Regions from separate parts of the Halomonas sp. H10-59 genome, predicted to be linked through region 1. Evidence: predicted binding sites of a transcription regulator. Region 1 holds the regulator's gene; the other holds the start of a gene.
The links. The regulator PhoB, encoded in region 1, activates phosphate uptake and scavenging genes when phosphate is short. The targets are predictions, from matches to a motif close to TGTCATANNNNTGTCANA.
Positions count from the first base shown of each region.

Region 2: the regulator PhoB is predicted to act here: its motif matches at 4,799-4,816, upstream of NFG57_RS03590 (DUF6482 family protein).

Region 1 is NZ_CP098828.1:4,711,983-4,719,733, forward strand. Features, by position in the region: gene NFG57_RS20520 (chorismate lyase) at 54-692, shown strand; gene ubiA (4-hydroxybenzoate octaprenyltransferase) at 956-1,849, shown strand; gene phoB (phosphate regulon transcriptional regulator PhoB) at 1,964-2,653, shown strand; gene phoR (phosphate regulon sensor histidine kinase PhoR) at 2,714-4,042, shown strand; gene NFG57_RS20540 (YnfA family protein) at 4,217-4,552, opposite strand; gene cysZ (sulfate transporter CysZ) at 4,644-5,372, opposite strand; gene phoU (phosphate signaling complex protein PhoU) at 5,512-6,246, opposite strand; gene pstB (phosphate ABC transporter ATP-binding protein PstB) at 6,279-7,052, opposite strand; gene pstA (phosphate ABC transporter permease PstA) at 7,139-7,751, opposite strand, start outside.
Region 2 is NZ_CP098828.1:776,626-784,376, forward strand. Features, by position in the region: gene rlmB (23S rRNA (guanosine(2251)-2'-O)-methyltransferase RlmB) at 1-494, shown strand, start outside; gene rpsF (30S ribosomal protein S6) at 659-1,030, shown strand; gene rpsR (30S ribosomal protein S18) at 1,076-1,303, shown strand; gene NFG57_RS03570 (hypothetical protein) at 1,314-2,165, shown strand; gene rplI (50S ribosomal protein L9) at 2,182-2,628, shown strand; gene dnaB (replicative DNA helicase) at 2,838-4,226, shown strand; gene NFG57_RS03585 (hypothetical protein) at 4,305-4,598, shown strand; gene NFG57_RS03590 (DUF6482 family protein) at 4,995-5,297, shown strand; gene NFG57_RS03595 (DUF393 domain-containing protein) at 5,439-5,819, opposite strand; gene NFG57_RS03600 (cryptochrome/photolyase family protein) at 5,816-7,396, opposite strand; gene hemH (ferrochelatase) at 7,505-7,751, shown strand, end outside.

The sequences.
Region 1 (7,751 bases):
GCGCCGACCGACCGGAGCACCGCCTCCGGTGACGACAGCCCTGCCGAGGCCGCATGACACAGCTTCCTTCCACATTCCGCTCCCTGGGGGAGCGCTCGGGGTCCGGACCGGGTAATCCCGCGCCAGCCACAGCCTCTTCGCCGAATGCCGACGCGGCCGATATCGTCGACCCCGGCTGGGTGTCGCTGGCCTCCGGTGGCATCGCGGTGCCCGCTGACTGGCACGCCTGGCTGGCCTCGCGGGACTCCCTGACAGAACGCCTGATCGAGGCGGCAGGCGCCGGGCACTTTCGCGTACGCCTGCTGGCGGAGGCCAAGGGACTGCCGTGGCCTGACGAGGCCCACGTGCTGGGTCTGGCCAGCGACGAGCAGGCCTGGCTGCGCGAGGTCGCCCTGTGCGTGGACGAGGAGCCCTGGGTGGTGGCGCGCAGCGTGGCGCCGATCGTCGAGCGTCACGACGCTCCCTTCGAAGGCCTCGGCGAGACCTCTCTCGGCAGCTGGCTGTTTCGCCAGCCCGACCTCGAGCGCAGCGCCATTCAGATCGGCCGTAACACCAGGCCGATCCACGGCTATACCGGGCTGTGGCAACGCCGCTCGGTATTTCGTCACAGCGGCTGGGTGCTGCTGGTGCAGGAGAGCTTTATGCCGGCCATGGGCCGGGCGTTGTCGCTGCCGGCCTCTGCCACCGGCTGACTCCCTGTCGTCGCCCGCTTCGGACACCGAGGCGCCAACCATGGCGTGGGCTGACGGTAGCCCGCCGAAGCCCTGTACGGATGATGATGGCCTGCTGGTCTTGTCGTGCCGGTCGAGCCTGGCTGGGCTCGCCTTGCTGGTCATGGCCGTCGGCTCGCGCTAGGCTGCGCCAAGGCTTCTCGGCGATGTTTCTCCGAGAAGCGACTTTTGCCCGGCTTACGCCTCATTTTCGCCTGACCTGCGCCAGAGCATGAGAGAGACCGATGGATCGTTCGCTGCTGCGTCCCCCTGGATACCTGAACCGAATTCCCGACTTTCTGGCGCTGATGCGTCTGGACCGCCCCATCGGTACCTGGCTGTTGATGTGGCCGACCCTGTGGGCGCTTTGGGTGGCCTCCGAGGGTATTCCGGCCCGTGACACCCTGCTGATCTTCGTCGCCGGCGTCTACCTGATGCGGGCGGCGGGCTGCGTGGTCAACGACTACGCCGATCGCCACTTCGATGGCCACGTCAAACGCACCAAGAACCGACCGCTGGCCACCGGCCGCATCAGTGAGCGGGAGGCCAAGGTGCTGTTCGTGTGCCTGCTGGGATCGGCCTTCGCGCTGGTCTGGCTGACCAACGGCTTTACCGTGTGGCTGTCGTTGATCGGAGCGGTGCTGGCCGCCAGCTATCCCTTCATGAAGCGCTACACCCACTTCCCCCAGGTGGTGCTGGGCGCGGCCTTCTCCTGGGCCATACCGATGGCCTTCGGCGCGGTGCTCGGCGAAGTCCCGATGGTCGCCTGGCTGCTGTTTACCGCCAACGTGCTGTGGACGGTGGCCTACGACACCGAATACGCCATGGTCGACCGCGACGACGACCTCAAGATCGGCATCAAGTCCACCGCGGTACTGTTCGGCCGCTGGGACACCCGCATCATTGCGCTGTTGCAGCTGGCTACCCTGGGGCTGCTGGCCTGGGCCGGCAGCCTGCTGGCGCTGGGCGGCTTCTACTGGCTCGGCTGGCTGGCCATGGGCGCGACCTTTGTCCACCAGCAGCGGCTGATCAAGAGCCGTGACCGCGACCGTTGCTTCCAGGCCTTTCTCAACAACCACTGGTCGGGCCTATTGCTGTTCGCCGGACTCGGACTGAGCCTCTATCCCTCCCTCGGGTGAGGGAAATGCCCGTCTCGGTCGCTCGACAATGGATACAATGTCATCTAATTGTCACATTGACGTGGTGTCATTTGTCACCGTCGAGTGTAAGACCCTGACCAAGAGGCTCCCGGGATGACCGCCAAGACCGTACTGATCGTCGATGACGAAGCCCCGATCCGCGAAATGATCGCGGTGGCGCTGGAAATGGCCGACTACCGGGTGCTCGAGGCGGACAATGCTCAGGCCGCCCACGCCATCATCGTCGATGACCAGCCCGACCTGCTGCTGCTGGACTGGATGATGCCGGGCACCAGCGGCATCGAACTGGCCCGCCGGCTCAAGCGCGAGGAAACCACCGCAGAGCTGCCGATCATCCTGCTCACCGCCAAGGGTGAGGAGGACAACAAGATCCAGGGCCTCGAAGCCGGCGCCGACGACTACATCACCAAGCCATTCTCGCCGCGAGAACTGGTGGCCCGACTCAAGGCCGTGCTGCGACGCGCCACTCCGCGGGGCGTCGAAGACCCGGTGGAGGTGGAAGGCCTCAAGCTCGACCCGGTCAGCCATCGCGTCAGCGTCGACGGCAAGTCACTGGACATGGGCCCCACCGAATATCGCCTGCTGCAGTTCTTCATGACCCACCAGGAGCGCGCCTACACCCGTGGCCAGTTGCTCGATCAGGTCTGGGGTGGCAACGTCTACGTGGAAGAACGTACCGTCGACGTGCATATCCGCCGCCTGCGCAAGGCCCTGGGGGAACCCCATCAGCAACTGATCCAGACCGTACGCGGTACCGGTTATCGCTTTTCGGCCAAGGTCTGAGCGAGCCATCGACGCAACGCAGCACCAGGAGGGATGAGGTGAACGGAGCCGAGAACTGACGTGGGTCGTCTGTGGAGACGAGAAGTCTGGCGCCTGGCCGTGCTGGTGGGTCTCGGCGCCTTGCTGGGCTGGCCCTTCTCGCTGTCCAGCGTAGGCATCGGCCTGGGCCTGGCGCTTGGGCTCAGCTATCACCTGCGCAACCTGCACGCGATGCACGACTGGCTGACCCACCGCCCCCAGCAGGAACCTCCCACCGCCAGTGGCCTGTGGGGCGAGCTGTTCGATCGCCTCTATCGCTACCAGAAAGGCCAGCGGATCACCCAGCGCCGCCTGCGCTCGACCCTGCAGCGTATCCAGGAATCGTCCGAGGCAATGCGCGACAGCGTGGTGATGCTCGATCGCCACGGCGACCTGGAGTGGTGGAACAGCTCCGCCGAGCGCATGCTCGGCCTGAAGCCGGCGCTGGACCGCGGCCAGCACATCACCAACCTGCTGCGCGACCCGCGCTTCGTCGGCTACTTCAATGCCCGTGACTACCGCGAACCTCTGAGCCTGCCCTCCCCCATCGACGAGAACATGATCCTGCAGTTCCAGATCACCCTGTACGGTGACGATGAACGCCTGGTCATGGCCCGCGATATCACCCGTCTGCATCGCCTGGAACAGATGCGCCGCGACTTCGTCGCCAACGTCTCCCACGAGCTGCGCACGCCGTTGACCGTGCTGACCGGCTACCTGGAGACCTACAGCGACATGGCCGGCATGCTGCCGGAACGCCTGGGCAAGGGGGTCGCCCAGATGCAGAGCCAGACGCGCCGCATGCAGAATCTGGTCAACGACCTGCTGCTGCTGTCACGACTCGAGAACGACCAGGGCGGCAGCGACCACGTTCGCCTCGACCCCACCACCCTGCTGCAGGCGGTCAAGCGCGACGCCGAGGCATTGTCAGGCGGCCGCCAGCAGATCGAGGTCGTCGTCGAAGAATCGCGCAGTCTCACCGGCAGCGAGAAGGAGATGCACAGCGCGGTCTCCAACCTGGCCTTCAATGCGGTGCGCTACGCCGGTGACGGCGCCCATATCACGCTACGCTGGCGTGCCTACGGCGAAGGCGCCTGCCTCGAGGTGGAAGACGACGGCGAAGGCATCGATCCGAGGCACCTGCCACGCCTTACCGAACGCTTCTACCGGGTCGACAAGGGCCGCAGCACCGCCACCGGTGGTACCGGCCTGGGGCTTGCCATCGTCAAGCATGTGCTGCTGCGCCACGAGGCACGCCTGGATATCGACTCCCGACTCGGCGGGGGCGCAACCTTCCGCTGCATCTTTCCCTCGAGCCGGCTGGCAGCGGCCGACCCGGTGGCGCTCGGCCGCGCCGGCGCTGTGCACTAGGGCTTGTCTGAAAAGTGCCTGCGCTCGGTAATACGGCGTTAAAAATCGGATCAACATGCTCATTTACACCCCGTAAACTGCGCTTTCTCACCGATTTTTGCCTTGTCTAACCTTCGCTCGTCGACTTTTCGGACAGCGCCTAGGCCCCGCCAGGACGAACAGGGCGTGCTCCCATCAGCTCCTGGGCCCCAGCAGGATGACCGCGGCACCCACCAGACACAGCACTCCCCCGATCAGGTCCCAGCGATCCGGCAGGCGCTGCTCGACCCACCACAGCCAGCCCAGCGACGCCACGATGTAGACGCCCCCGTAAGCGGCAAAGGCACGCCCGGCGTAGTCGGCATCGATCTGACTGAGCAGCCAGGCGAAGGCCACCAGACTCGCCACCGCGGGCAGCAGCCACCATGCCGAGGCGTCATCTCGCCACCAGCGCCACACCGCAAAGCAGCCGGCGATCTCGGCCAGCGCCGCCGCGATATAGAGCAAAAGACTTGGCAACAGCGCCGTCATGGCCACTCCCTGCTATCCCCTTTTGACGCCGCACCATTATCGGCAGCACCGACAGTGCTGCTCAACGCCATACGTCCACAGGAAGTGCCTCTCAACGCCGAACCACCGGCAACTGCCGATAGTGCTGATCCCACATCAGCACCGCGCCGGCCACGGCCCCGGGGATCAGAAACAGGTTGGCCAGCGGGATCCAGGTGATCAAGGTCACCAGGCCACCGAAGCTGAGACTCGGCCACCAGCGCGCCGACAGGCGCTTGCGCATATCGGCGAAGCTGACCTTGTTGTTATCCATCGGGTAGTCGAGGTAGGTGATCGCCATGACCCAGGCGCTGAAGGCTGCCCACAACAGCGGCGCGATCAGGTTGACCACCGGAATCCAGCTCAGGATAAACAGCCCGATCATGCGCGGCAGGATATAGGCCAGCTTCAACAGCTCCCTGCCCAGGGCGTCGAGACCGGTCTTGAGCCAGCCACGATCATCGATGGGCTCGCGGCCGGTCAGCTCGACCTCGGCCCGGGCTGCCAGGAAGCCGTAGAAGGGGGCGGCGATCAAGTGGGTAACCAGGGTAAAGCTGAAGAACACGATCAGCACGAGGCTGACCACAAACAACGGCCAGATCAGCCAGTCGAGCCATTCCAGCCAGCTCGGCACCATGGCCATCCAGCTATCGAGCCAGCCACCGAACTCACCGAGCACGTAGCTGAGCATGCCGGCGTAGACCAGCAGGTTGACCAGAATGGGAAGAAACACATAACGACGCAGGCCCTGGCTATAGACCAGGCGGGTTCCGCGGCGGACCGCCTCGAGGGCATTCAGCATGACATCGATCCTTGGCAGTGGCTGAAGATGACAGTGCCCCAACGACATCGGGCCATCGTCTCGACGATGGCCCGATGCTCAGAGTGCAGGCAACGACCCTGACGGGGCCGGCCTATTGACGCCGCTCAGGGCGTCGAGGTCAAGACGTGCTGCTGTCGTCGAGCAGTTCCTGGTTGAGGTCGTCAGGGGCGATGTGACGGATATCAAGGCCCTTGACCAGATAGATGACGTACTCGGCCAGGTTGTTGGCGTGATCGCCGACACGCTCCAGCGCGCGCAGGATCCACATGATGCCCAGTACCGGAGAGATCGAACGCGCATCCTCCATCATGAAGGTCATCAGCGAGCGCATGGCGCTCTGGTACTCGCTGTCGACCCGCTCGTCTTCCTGCACCACCTGCATCGCCAGTTCGGTGTCGAAACGCGCGAAGGAGGTCAGGGCGTCACGCATCATGTGACGCACGTGCTCGCTGATATTGCGCACCTCGACGAAGCCGCGGGTGCCGTTGTTGCCGTCGACCAGTTCGATGGCGTTGCGCGCGATCTTGCTGGCCTCATCACCGATACGCTCGAGATCCGACGCCGCACGAATCACCGCCAGTACCAGTCGCAGGTCAGAGGCCGCCGGCTGACGGCGTGCCAGCACGCGGGTGCACTCGTCGTCGATCTTGACCTGCATGTCATTGACCGCGCGGTCGTTGTCGACCACACGAGAGGCCAGTGCAGAGTCGGCGTCGAGCAACGAACTGACGGCATCCTGCACCTGCTTTTCCACCAGGCCACCCATGGCCATCAGGTGGGTCTTGAGTTCCTCGAGCTCATGATTGAACTGCCTCGAGATGTGCTGGCTGTGGGTATCGCTGGTGATATCCATGAAGGTCTCCTGAAGAAGCATGGGACGGGACGCTAGCCCACCATGCGTCCAGTGATGTAGTTTTCGGTGCGCCTCAGGCGCGGATGCGTGAACAGGGTGTCGGTCGGGCCGTACTCCACCAGCTCACCGTTGTGCAAAAACGCCGTATAGTCCGACACCCGCGCCGCCTGCTGCATGTTGTGGGTCACCAGCACCAGGGTCAGATGCGGCTTGAGTGTGCGAATCAGCTCCTCGATCTTCAGCGTCGAGATCGGATCCAGGGCCGAGGCCGGCTCGTCGAGCAACAGCACCTCGGGTTCCACCGCCAGGGTCCGGGCGATGACCAGACGCTGCTGCTGGCCTCCCGAGAGCGACCAGGCCGATGCCCGTAGACGCCCCTTGACCTCGTCCCACAGCGCCGCCGACTTCAGTGCCCATTCGACCACATCGTCGATGCGGCGCTTGCTCAAGCCTCCCTGCAGACGCAGGCCAAAGGCGACGTTGTCGTAGATCGACATGGGGAAGGGGTTCGGTGCCTGAAACACCATGCCCACCCGACGCCTGAGCTCGGCCACCGCCACCCTGGGGTCATGGATATCGTGGCCGTCCAGATGAATCTGGCCGTGACGACTGACGTCCTCATTGAGGTCGTGCAGACGATTCAAGGCGCGCAACAGCGTCGACTTGCCGCAGCCCGACGGCCCGATAAAGGCCGTGACCCGATGGCGTGGAATGCGCAGGGTCAGATCCTTGAGCGCCGTCTTGCCGCCATAGGCCAGGGTCAAACCCTGGATATCCAGGCAGGTATCGGCCGCGGAAAACTCCATGACCGCCCCGCGTCGATTTCCCAGTCTTGCCTGGGCCAGCTGACGCTTGGGCAGCTCGCCATCGATGGACATTGCCTCTCCCTGCATCATCGGCGCACCGGGGCACCATGACGCTTACGCAAATAGTGACGCATGAATATTGCAGTCAGGTTAAGCACCAGAATCACCGTGACCAGCAGTAGCGCTGTGGCATACACCAGCGGCATCGCCGCCTGGACATCGCTGGAGTGAAAGGCCGCGTCATAGATGTGATACCCCAGGTGCATGAACTTCCTTTCAAGGTGGAGGAAGGGGAACTCCCCGTCCAGCGGCACCTGCGGCGCCAGCTTGGCGACCCCGACCAGCATCAGCGGCGCCACCTCACCGGCGGCCCGGGCCACCGCCAGGATCAGGCCTGTCAGCATCGCCGGCGTGGCCATCGGCAGCACCACCCGTGTCAAGGTCTCGAAGCGCGTGGCCCCAAGCGCCAGGGCGCCTTCACGCTGGTGCAGCGGGATCCGCGAAAGACCTTCTTCGGTGGCCACGATCACCACCGGCAAGGTCAACAGCGCCAGGGTCAGCGAGGCCCACAGCAGCCCGCCGGTGCCGAAGGTCGGCGAGGGCAGCGTCGATTCGAAGAACCAGCGATCGATGCTGCCGCCGATGCCATAGACGAAGACCCCCAGGCCGAACACGCCGTAGACGATGGACGGCACCCCG
Region 2 (7,751 bases), 840 kb from region 1:
AGCTCAAGGCCTGGCCGCTGGAGACGCCGCCGCTGCTGCTGATCCTCGATGGTGTCACCGACGTTCACAACTTCGGCGCCTGTCTACGCAGTGCCGATGCCGCCGGGGTGCACGGCGTGATCGTGCCCAAGGACAAGTCGGCACCGCTCAACGCCACCGTGCGCAAGGTGGCCTGCGGTGCCGCCGAGAGCGTGCCGGTGTATCAGGTGACCAACCTGGCCCGCGCCATGGCGCGACTGAAGGAAGAAGGAGTGTGGATCACCGGTACCGCCGGCGAGGCCGACGCCAGCGTCTTCGCTGCCGACTTCACCGGGCCCATGGCGCTGGTGATGGGGGCCGAGGGCAAGGGCATGCGTCGGTTGACCCGGGAGGCCTGCGACAACCTGGTCAAGCTGCCCATGGCGGGCACCGTCTCGAGTCTCAATGTGTCGGTGGCCACCGGCGTCTGTCTGTTCGAGGTGGTGCGCCAGCGCGAGCTCAAGGCCCGCGGGTGACGGTGTCGCCCCAGCATCGGCTTGCAACCCTGATCACAACTCCGTAGAATCTGGGCGCCCGTGCGTTCTGCGCGGGACAGGCTAATTGTTATTCACTCCTTGCTTCCCCCGGCGCCGAGACGACTCAGGCCCCTGCGGAAGCTGCCAAACCGAAAGGAGAATCCATGCGTCACTACGAGATCGTCTTCATGGTCCACCCGGACCAGAGTGAGCAGGTTCCGGCCATGGTCGAGCGCTACACCAGCATCGTCACCGAGAACGCCGGTACTGTTCACCGTCTCGAGGATTGGGGCCGCCGTCACCTGGCCTACCCGATCAACAAGATCCACAAGGCTCACTACGTGCTGATGAACGTCGAGTGCAGCGGCGAGACCCTCGAGGAAATCGAGAACATCTTCCGTTTCAACGACGCCATCATTCGCAGCCTGGTGGTGCGCTGCAAGGAAGCCATCACCGAAGCGTCTCCGATGATGAAGCCGGTGGAAGAGAAGCGTGCCCGTCGCGAAGAAAAGCCGCGCACCGCTGAATCCGCCTGAGCCGCGCATCACTAGCTCTGCAACGCACGTATAAGGAGTCTTTCCATGGCACGCTTTTTCCGTCGCCGCAAGTTTTGCCGTTTCACCGCTGAAGGCGTGAAGCAGATCGACTACAAGGATCTGGACACGCTCAAGGCCTACATCACCGAGACCGGCAAGATCGTTCCCAGCCGCATCACCGGTACCAAGGCCCGTTACCAGCGCCAGCTGTCCACCGCGATCAAGCGCGCACGCTACCTGGCCCTGCTGCCTTACACCGACAGCCACCAGTAAGTCGTCGCCGATGCTGCCCGTCGCCCGATGGTCGATGAAAGGCATGCCCCAGGCGACTCTGGTCGCGCTGGTGGCGTCTGCGGTGCCCTGGCTGTTCTGGTTCGGGGCGGCGATTGCCGCTCTGGTGACCTTGCGCAAGGGCATGGCACCGGCGATGCCGGTGATCGCCGCTGCGGCGGTGCCGGCAGGCTGGTGGTGGACCCAGGGAGATCCGATCCCTCTGGCGACCACCCTGCTGGCGCTGTTGATGGCCATCGTGCTGCGCTCCCGCATGCGCTGGGGCGAGGCGCTGATCCTGGGGTCGCTGGCCGGCGCTGCGATGATCCAGTTGGGGGTGTTCCTGCCCAAGGCAGACACCGCCCTGATGCTGGAGCAGCTGCGCCAGAGTTCCTCCGAGGTGGCGGCCATGCTCGACGAGCTGGCTGCCCAGGGGGTCGACGCCAGTCGGCTGGCCGAGCTGGTCATCAGCGGTGTCACCGGTCTGGTGGTGATGCTCGCTGCGGTGGCCTGTCTGGCCCTGGCACGCAGCTGGCAGGCGGGGCTCTACAACCCGGGAGGTTTCCGGGAAGAGTTCCACGCCCTGCGGCTCACCCCGAGGGAGCTGATCCTGTTGGTGGTGCTGGTGATCGCCGGCACCCTGCTGGGTCTCCCCGGGATCGGCATGCTGGCCTGGATTCCGCTGCTGATGGCCGGCATCGGCCTGACACATGGTGTAGTTGGACGTAAGGGAATGAACGGGTTGTGGCTGGTCGCGTTCTATCTGCTGCTGATCACCACCTGGCCCATGATTCTCATCGTGCTGGTTGTGGCCCTGATCGATACCTTCGCGGACTTCCGCGGGCGTCTGGGTCACAACAACTGACATAGAGGTTTACGAGATGGAAGTCATTCTGCTCGACAACATTGGCAAGCTGGGCGGTCTCGGTGACAAGGTCACCGTCAAGCCTGGTTACGGCCGCAACTACCTGGTGCCCTACGGTCTCGCCGTGCCGGCCACCAAGGACAACATCGCTGCCTTTGAAGCCCAGCGTGCCGAGCTCGAAGCTCAGGCCGCCGAGCGCAAGGCCGAAGCCGAAGCTCGCGCCGAGCAGCTCAACGACATCGAGCTGTCTCTGGTCGCCAAGTCTGGCGACGAAGGCAAGCTGTTCGGTTCCATCGGTCCGCGTGACCTGGCCGAGGCGATCTCCAGCGCCGGTATCGACGTCGCCAAGAGCGAAGTCCGCATGCCGGAAGGCCCGATCCGCCAGACCGGCGAATACGACATCGTGCTGCACCTGCATGCCGACGTCGACGCCACCGTGCGCGTGGTGGTGGTGGCCGAGTAAGGTCGTCTCCCACGGCAGTGGCAAGGGCGCGGGAGTCACATCCCGCGCCCTTTTTTGTGGCTCGCGATCGCCCGCACGGGTGATCGTGCGACGGACCCGGCTTCGGGTAGACTAAGGCTTGTCTGGAGAGTGGCTGCGCTCGTCGACTTTTCGGACACAGCCTGGATCCAGTGGCATGGCGCCGTGAACAACAGCGAAGAGACAAGCGCATGAGTGACGTCCAGACCATCGATCGTGAAGCCGCGGCGCTGAAGGTTCCGCCGCACTCGGTGGAGGCCGAGCAGTCGGTGCTGGGTGGCCTGATGCTCGACAATCAGGCCTGGGACAATATCGCCGACCGGCTGGTGGCCGACGACTTCTATCGCTACGAGCATCGCCTGGTGTTCAACGCCATGGTGGCGCTGGCCGAGTCGAGCCGTCCGCTGGACGTGGTGACCCTGTCCGAGGCCCTGGAGGGGCGCGACCAGCTCGACACCGTGGGCGGGCTCGCCTACCTGGCGGAGCTGGCCCGCAACACTCCCTCGGCCAGCAATATCCGCGCCTATGGCGACATCGTGCGCGAACGCGCCACCCTGAGAAAGCTGATCCAGGCGGCCAACCAGATCGCCGACGGCGCCTTCAGCCCCAATGGGCGTCCTGCCGATGAGCTGGTCAACGAGGCCGAGCGGCTGGTGTTCCAGATCAGCGAGGATCGCCCCAAGGCCGGCGGCCCCATCGGCATGAGCGAACTGCTGACCAAGGCCGTCGATCGCATCGACGAGCTGTTCAACATGAAAGGCGAGATGACCGGCCTGTCGACCGGCTTTCGCGATCTCGATGACATGACCTCCGGGCTGCAGCCCTCCGACCTGGTGATCGTCGCCGGCCGCCCGTCCATGGGCAAGACCACCTTCGCCATGAACCTGGTGGAGCACGCGGTGGTGTCCAGCGACAAGCCGGTGATGGTGTTCTCCATGGAGATGCCGGCGGACTCGATCATGCTGCGCATGCTGTCGTCACTCGGGCGTATCGACCAGACCCGAGTGCGCTCCGGTCAGCTCGAGGACGAGGACTGGCCGAGGTTGACCTCGGCGGTCAACCTGCTCAAGGACAAGCAACTGTTCATCGATGACACCGCTGCGCTGTCGCCCAACGAGATGCGCTCACGGGTGCGTCGCGTGGTGCGCGAGCACGGCAACCTGGCGATGATCATGATCGACTACCTGCAGTTGATGCAGGTGCCGGGGTTCGGTGACAACCGTACCGGCGAGATTTCGGAGATCTCGCGCTCGCTCAAGGGGCTTGCCAAGGAGTTCGGCTGCCCGGTGATTGCGCTGTCGCAGCTCAACCGCTCGCTGGAGCAGCGCCCCAACAAGCGTCCGGTGATGTCGGACCTGCGTGAATCCGGGGCCATCGAGCAGGACGCCGACCTGATCGGTTTCGTCTATCGTGATGAGGTCTACAACCCGGATAATCCCGACAACAAGGGGCTCGCCGAATTCATCATCGGCAAGCAACGTAATGGTCCCATCGGGACGGTGCACATGGCCTTTATCGGCAAGTACACCCGCTTCGAGGATCTGGCGCCGGACAGCTACGGTGATACCTTCGGCGAATAAACGTGCTTGAGCCTGACCGACGGGCTCGTATAATGCCGCCCCTTGCGATTTCGACAGACACAGTGAAGGAGACCTGACATGGCAGGCGGATTTCGACGCGGCAATCGCCGTCGCGCGCCCAAGCTGGAAGCCCGTGGCGAATTGACCTCGGTGGAAAGGGAAGGCCCGTTCAAGGAATGGCTCGGCATGCCCGATCTGTATCGCTATCACCTGGTAGTGGACGGCGTGGACTACAGCTACCAGACAGAAGACTCCGAGCTGCCGGTGCAGATCGGCGACAAGGTGGTGTTTCGCTACAAGGAGACCAAGGCCGGCAATTGGGTCGACCGCAACTCCCTCGGCAAGGCCATCGATCCCTCCGACTACCAGTAGTCTCACCGCCGGATCCGTCGCCCGCGAGCATTCGTGTCGCGGGCCTTCGTTTTCCCTCCTTCAAGCTCTCCACTTCCTCCCGCAAAGGCGCTGCCTGCCGCTGAAGACCCCCTTTTCTCCGCCGCGATCATGGAGGTCGTTTAACCCGCTGTGCGCGCGAAACGGCCAATATGTATCCAGATCAGAGAAATTCTTCACACCGTCACGGGAATGTCACCCGAAGGGCCCAGGCTGTGCCATGATCAGAGAGTCACATGCGCGGCACAGGGAAATGAAACGAGCGTCATGGTCTGCCGAAATATCATCGGCACGCTCGTCGCCGTAGTGTCGTCACATAAGGAGGGCGGGGGCCACAGGACCCCCGTCGCGACAGGATGAAAAGAGGCGAAAGATACGATGGAAATTAATGATCTCAAGGCCTTTGTCGGCCGCCACGACAACTTCGAGATTCGCGTGATCGGCCATGCCGGCAGCCGTTTTTACCAGGTCGAACTGGAAGACGTGGAAGGTGCCCGCAAGATGCTCTGCCGCCGCGGCAAGCCGGTGTTGTTCCGCTCGCTGGACGACGTCTACCTGGAGCTCAAGCGTGCCGGTATCCACCGCGCCTACCTGGTCCAGCACGTGGCCCACGACGAGGTGATCGGTCGCGAGGCCCACTATGCCGAACCGCTGGCCTCACGTATGCCCCTGGTGTTTTGAGTGACATCGTTCCACACCACCCTGGTGCTGGAACCCTCTCGACGGCAGTCTCGCCGTCTCTGCCTTGCCACTGATGTACCCACGTTCACCGAACAAGTCCCTGGCGCAAGCTGCCAGGGCCCTTGGCGGTGTCGACCTGCCTTATCGCTTCCTATGAGTCCCTGTTAGCCAGGGTCGTAGTCGGGCGAAGCCCAGATAGCCGATGTTCAGCAGTCCACGCAAACCGGGTACGCTGCTTAGCTGCACCCAACGGCGATGACCCAGCGTCGCGTACAATGCGCGAGTGGCATCCATGCCGATGAACCAGCGACCTGTGGCGTCGCGCAGGTGCAGCTTGCCCAGCATGTCATCGAAGCGCTGGCCCCAGGCCTCGGCGCAAAAATCGTCGTCGCGGATATCGATAAAGTGGATCAGCCGGCTGCGCGGATGCCGCCTCAGCCAGGCGATCTCCTTGCGGCATAGTGGGCACTGACCATCATGAAACAGCGCAAGCGGTGTGGCGAGTGACTCGAATGGGCTCATATAGATGCTCCCTGAGGTCGATAGCCGTCGCGGTGGGGACCCTGACCGTAGCTCGGTTCGCATGCCAGGTTGTCGAGAAAGGACGTGGCCTGACGGCGCATGGCGCTGCGCTTGTCATCGCTCATGCGGCGCAGCGAGCCATAGATCAGCTTCATGCGAGGATTGCTCGCCAGGGTGTCGGCGTGACGTTCGAGAAAGTCCCAGTAGAGGCTGTTGAAGGGACAGGCGTCTTCGCCCAGGGTCTTTTTCACGTCATAGCGACAGTGGCGGCAATGGTCAGACATCCGATCGATGTACTTGCCTGACGCACAGTAGGGCTTCGAGCCCATCAGTCCACCGTCGGCGTGCAACACCATGCCAAGCGTATTGGGCAATTCGACCCATTCGCAGGCGTCGGCGTAGACCGCCAGGTACCAGTCGCACAGGGCCTCGGGGCTGACGTCGCACAGCAGAGCAAAGTTGCCGGTCACCATCAGACGCTGGATATGGTGCGCGTAGGCGTTGTCCCGGGTCATGCCGATCGCGCGGGATAGACAGCGCATGCCGGTGTCACCGCTCCAGTAGAAGTGGGGCAGACCCCTGCGGGCCTGCAAGGCGTTATAGCCCTTGTAGTCCGGCATACGGGTCCAGTAGATGCCCCTGACGTACTCTCGCCAGCCGAGGATCTGGCGGATAAAACCTTCCACCGCATTGATCGGTGCATGCCCCTCGAGATAAGCGGTTTCGGCGGCCTCGCAGACCTCTCTCGGGCTGAGCAGGCCAAGGTTCATGGGAGCGGACAGGCGCGAGTGGAAGAGAAAGGGATCGCTGTCGCTGATGGCGTCCTGGACGTCACCGAAGCTCGGCAGCAGGTGATCGATGAAGTGTCTGAGATCGACCAGCGCCTGGCGTCGGGTGACCGGCCAGTGGAAGCCATCCAGACGACCGAAGTGTTCATCGAAGTGTTCCTCCACCAGTGTCAGCACCTCACGGGTCATGTCGTCGACGGTGTGGCGGGGAGGCTTGGGCAGCGTGTAGTGCTGGGGCAGGGGCCGTCGGTTGTCCTTGTCGAAGTTCCACTGGCCGCCCATGGGTTCATCGCCCTCCATCAGCAGGCCGGTGCGGCGACGCATCAGTCGATAGAAGCCCTCCATGCGAGGCTGCCGGCGATGGGACAACCAGTCGCCGAATTCACCAGGCGTGCAGTAGAAGCGGTCGTCCTCGACCCATTGCCAGGGTATCCCGCCCTGGCGGCGCTCCATGGCATCCAGCAGCCGCCATTCGCCGGGCCTTGTGGTGACAATCCGCGAACAGTCGTAGGCTTGCGCGAGGCGTTCCGCCTCCGCCAGCAGGCCATGGGCGTTGTCCGGATCATCGAGGGCGCTGTAGTGGACGCGATAGCCCTTGTCGCGAAGAGTGGCGGCGAAGTGGCGCATGGCCGACAGCATCATGGCGATCTTCTGAGGATGATGCGGCACGTAGCGGCCTTCCTCGGCGACCTCGCACAGCGCGACGACGTCGTCGTCGCCAGTGGTCTGCAAGAGTCCGAGGTCCAGGCTCAACTGGTCGCCGGTGATCAGGATCAAGGATCTGGACATGGGTTCACCAAAAATTGTACAAATCCTCTTCATAGTAACACTTCATTCGAGCCTGATACCCACCGGTGATAGGCTTTGTGCATTCGCTACCAAGAGGAAGTCACCTTCATGGATCAGTCCGTTCCCCCCTCAGTGGTGGAGGCCCATCGCCCGGAGCAGGCGCCGGTCGACCACCCCGCCGTCGCACGTGAAAAGATCGGCGTGCTGGTCGCCAACCTGGGTACGCCGGACGATACCGACTACTGGTCCATGCGCCGCTATCTCAGCGAATTTCTGTCGGACCAGCGGGTGGTCGACTATCCGCGCTGGCTCTGGCAGCCACTGCTGCAGTTGATCATCCTGAGTCGCCGGCCAT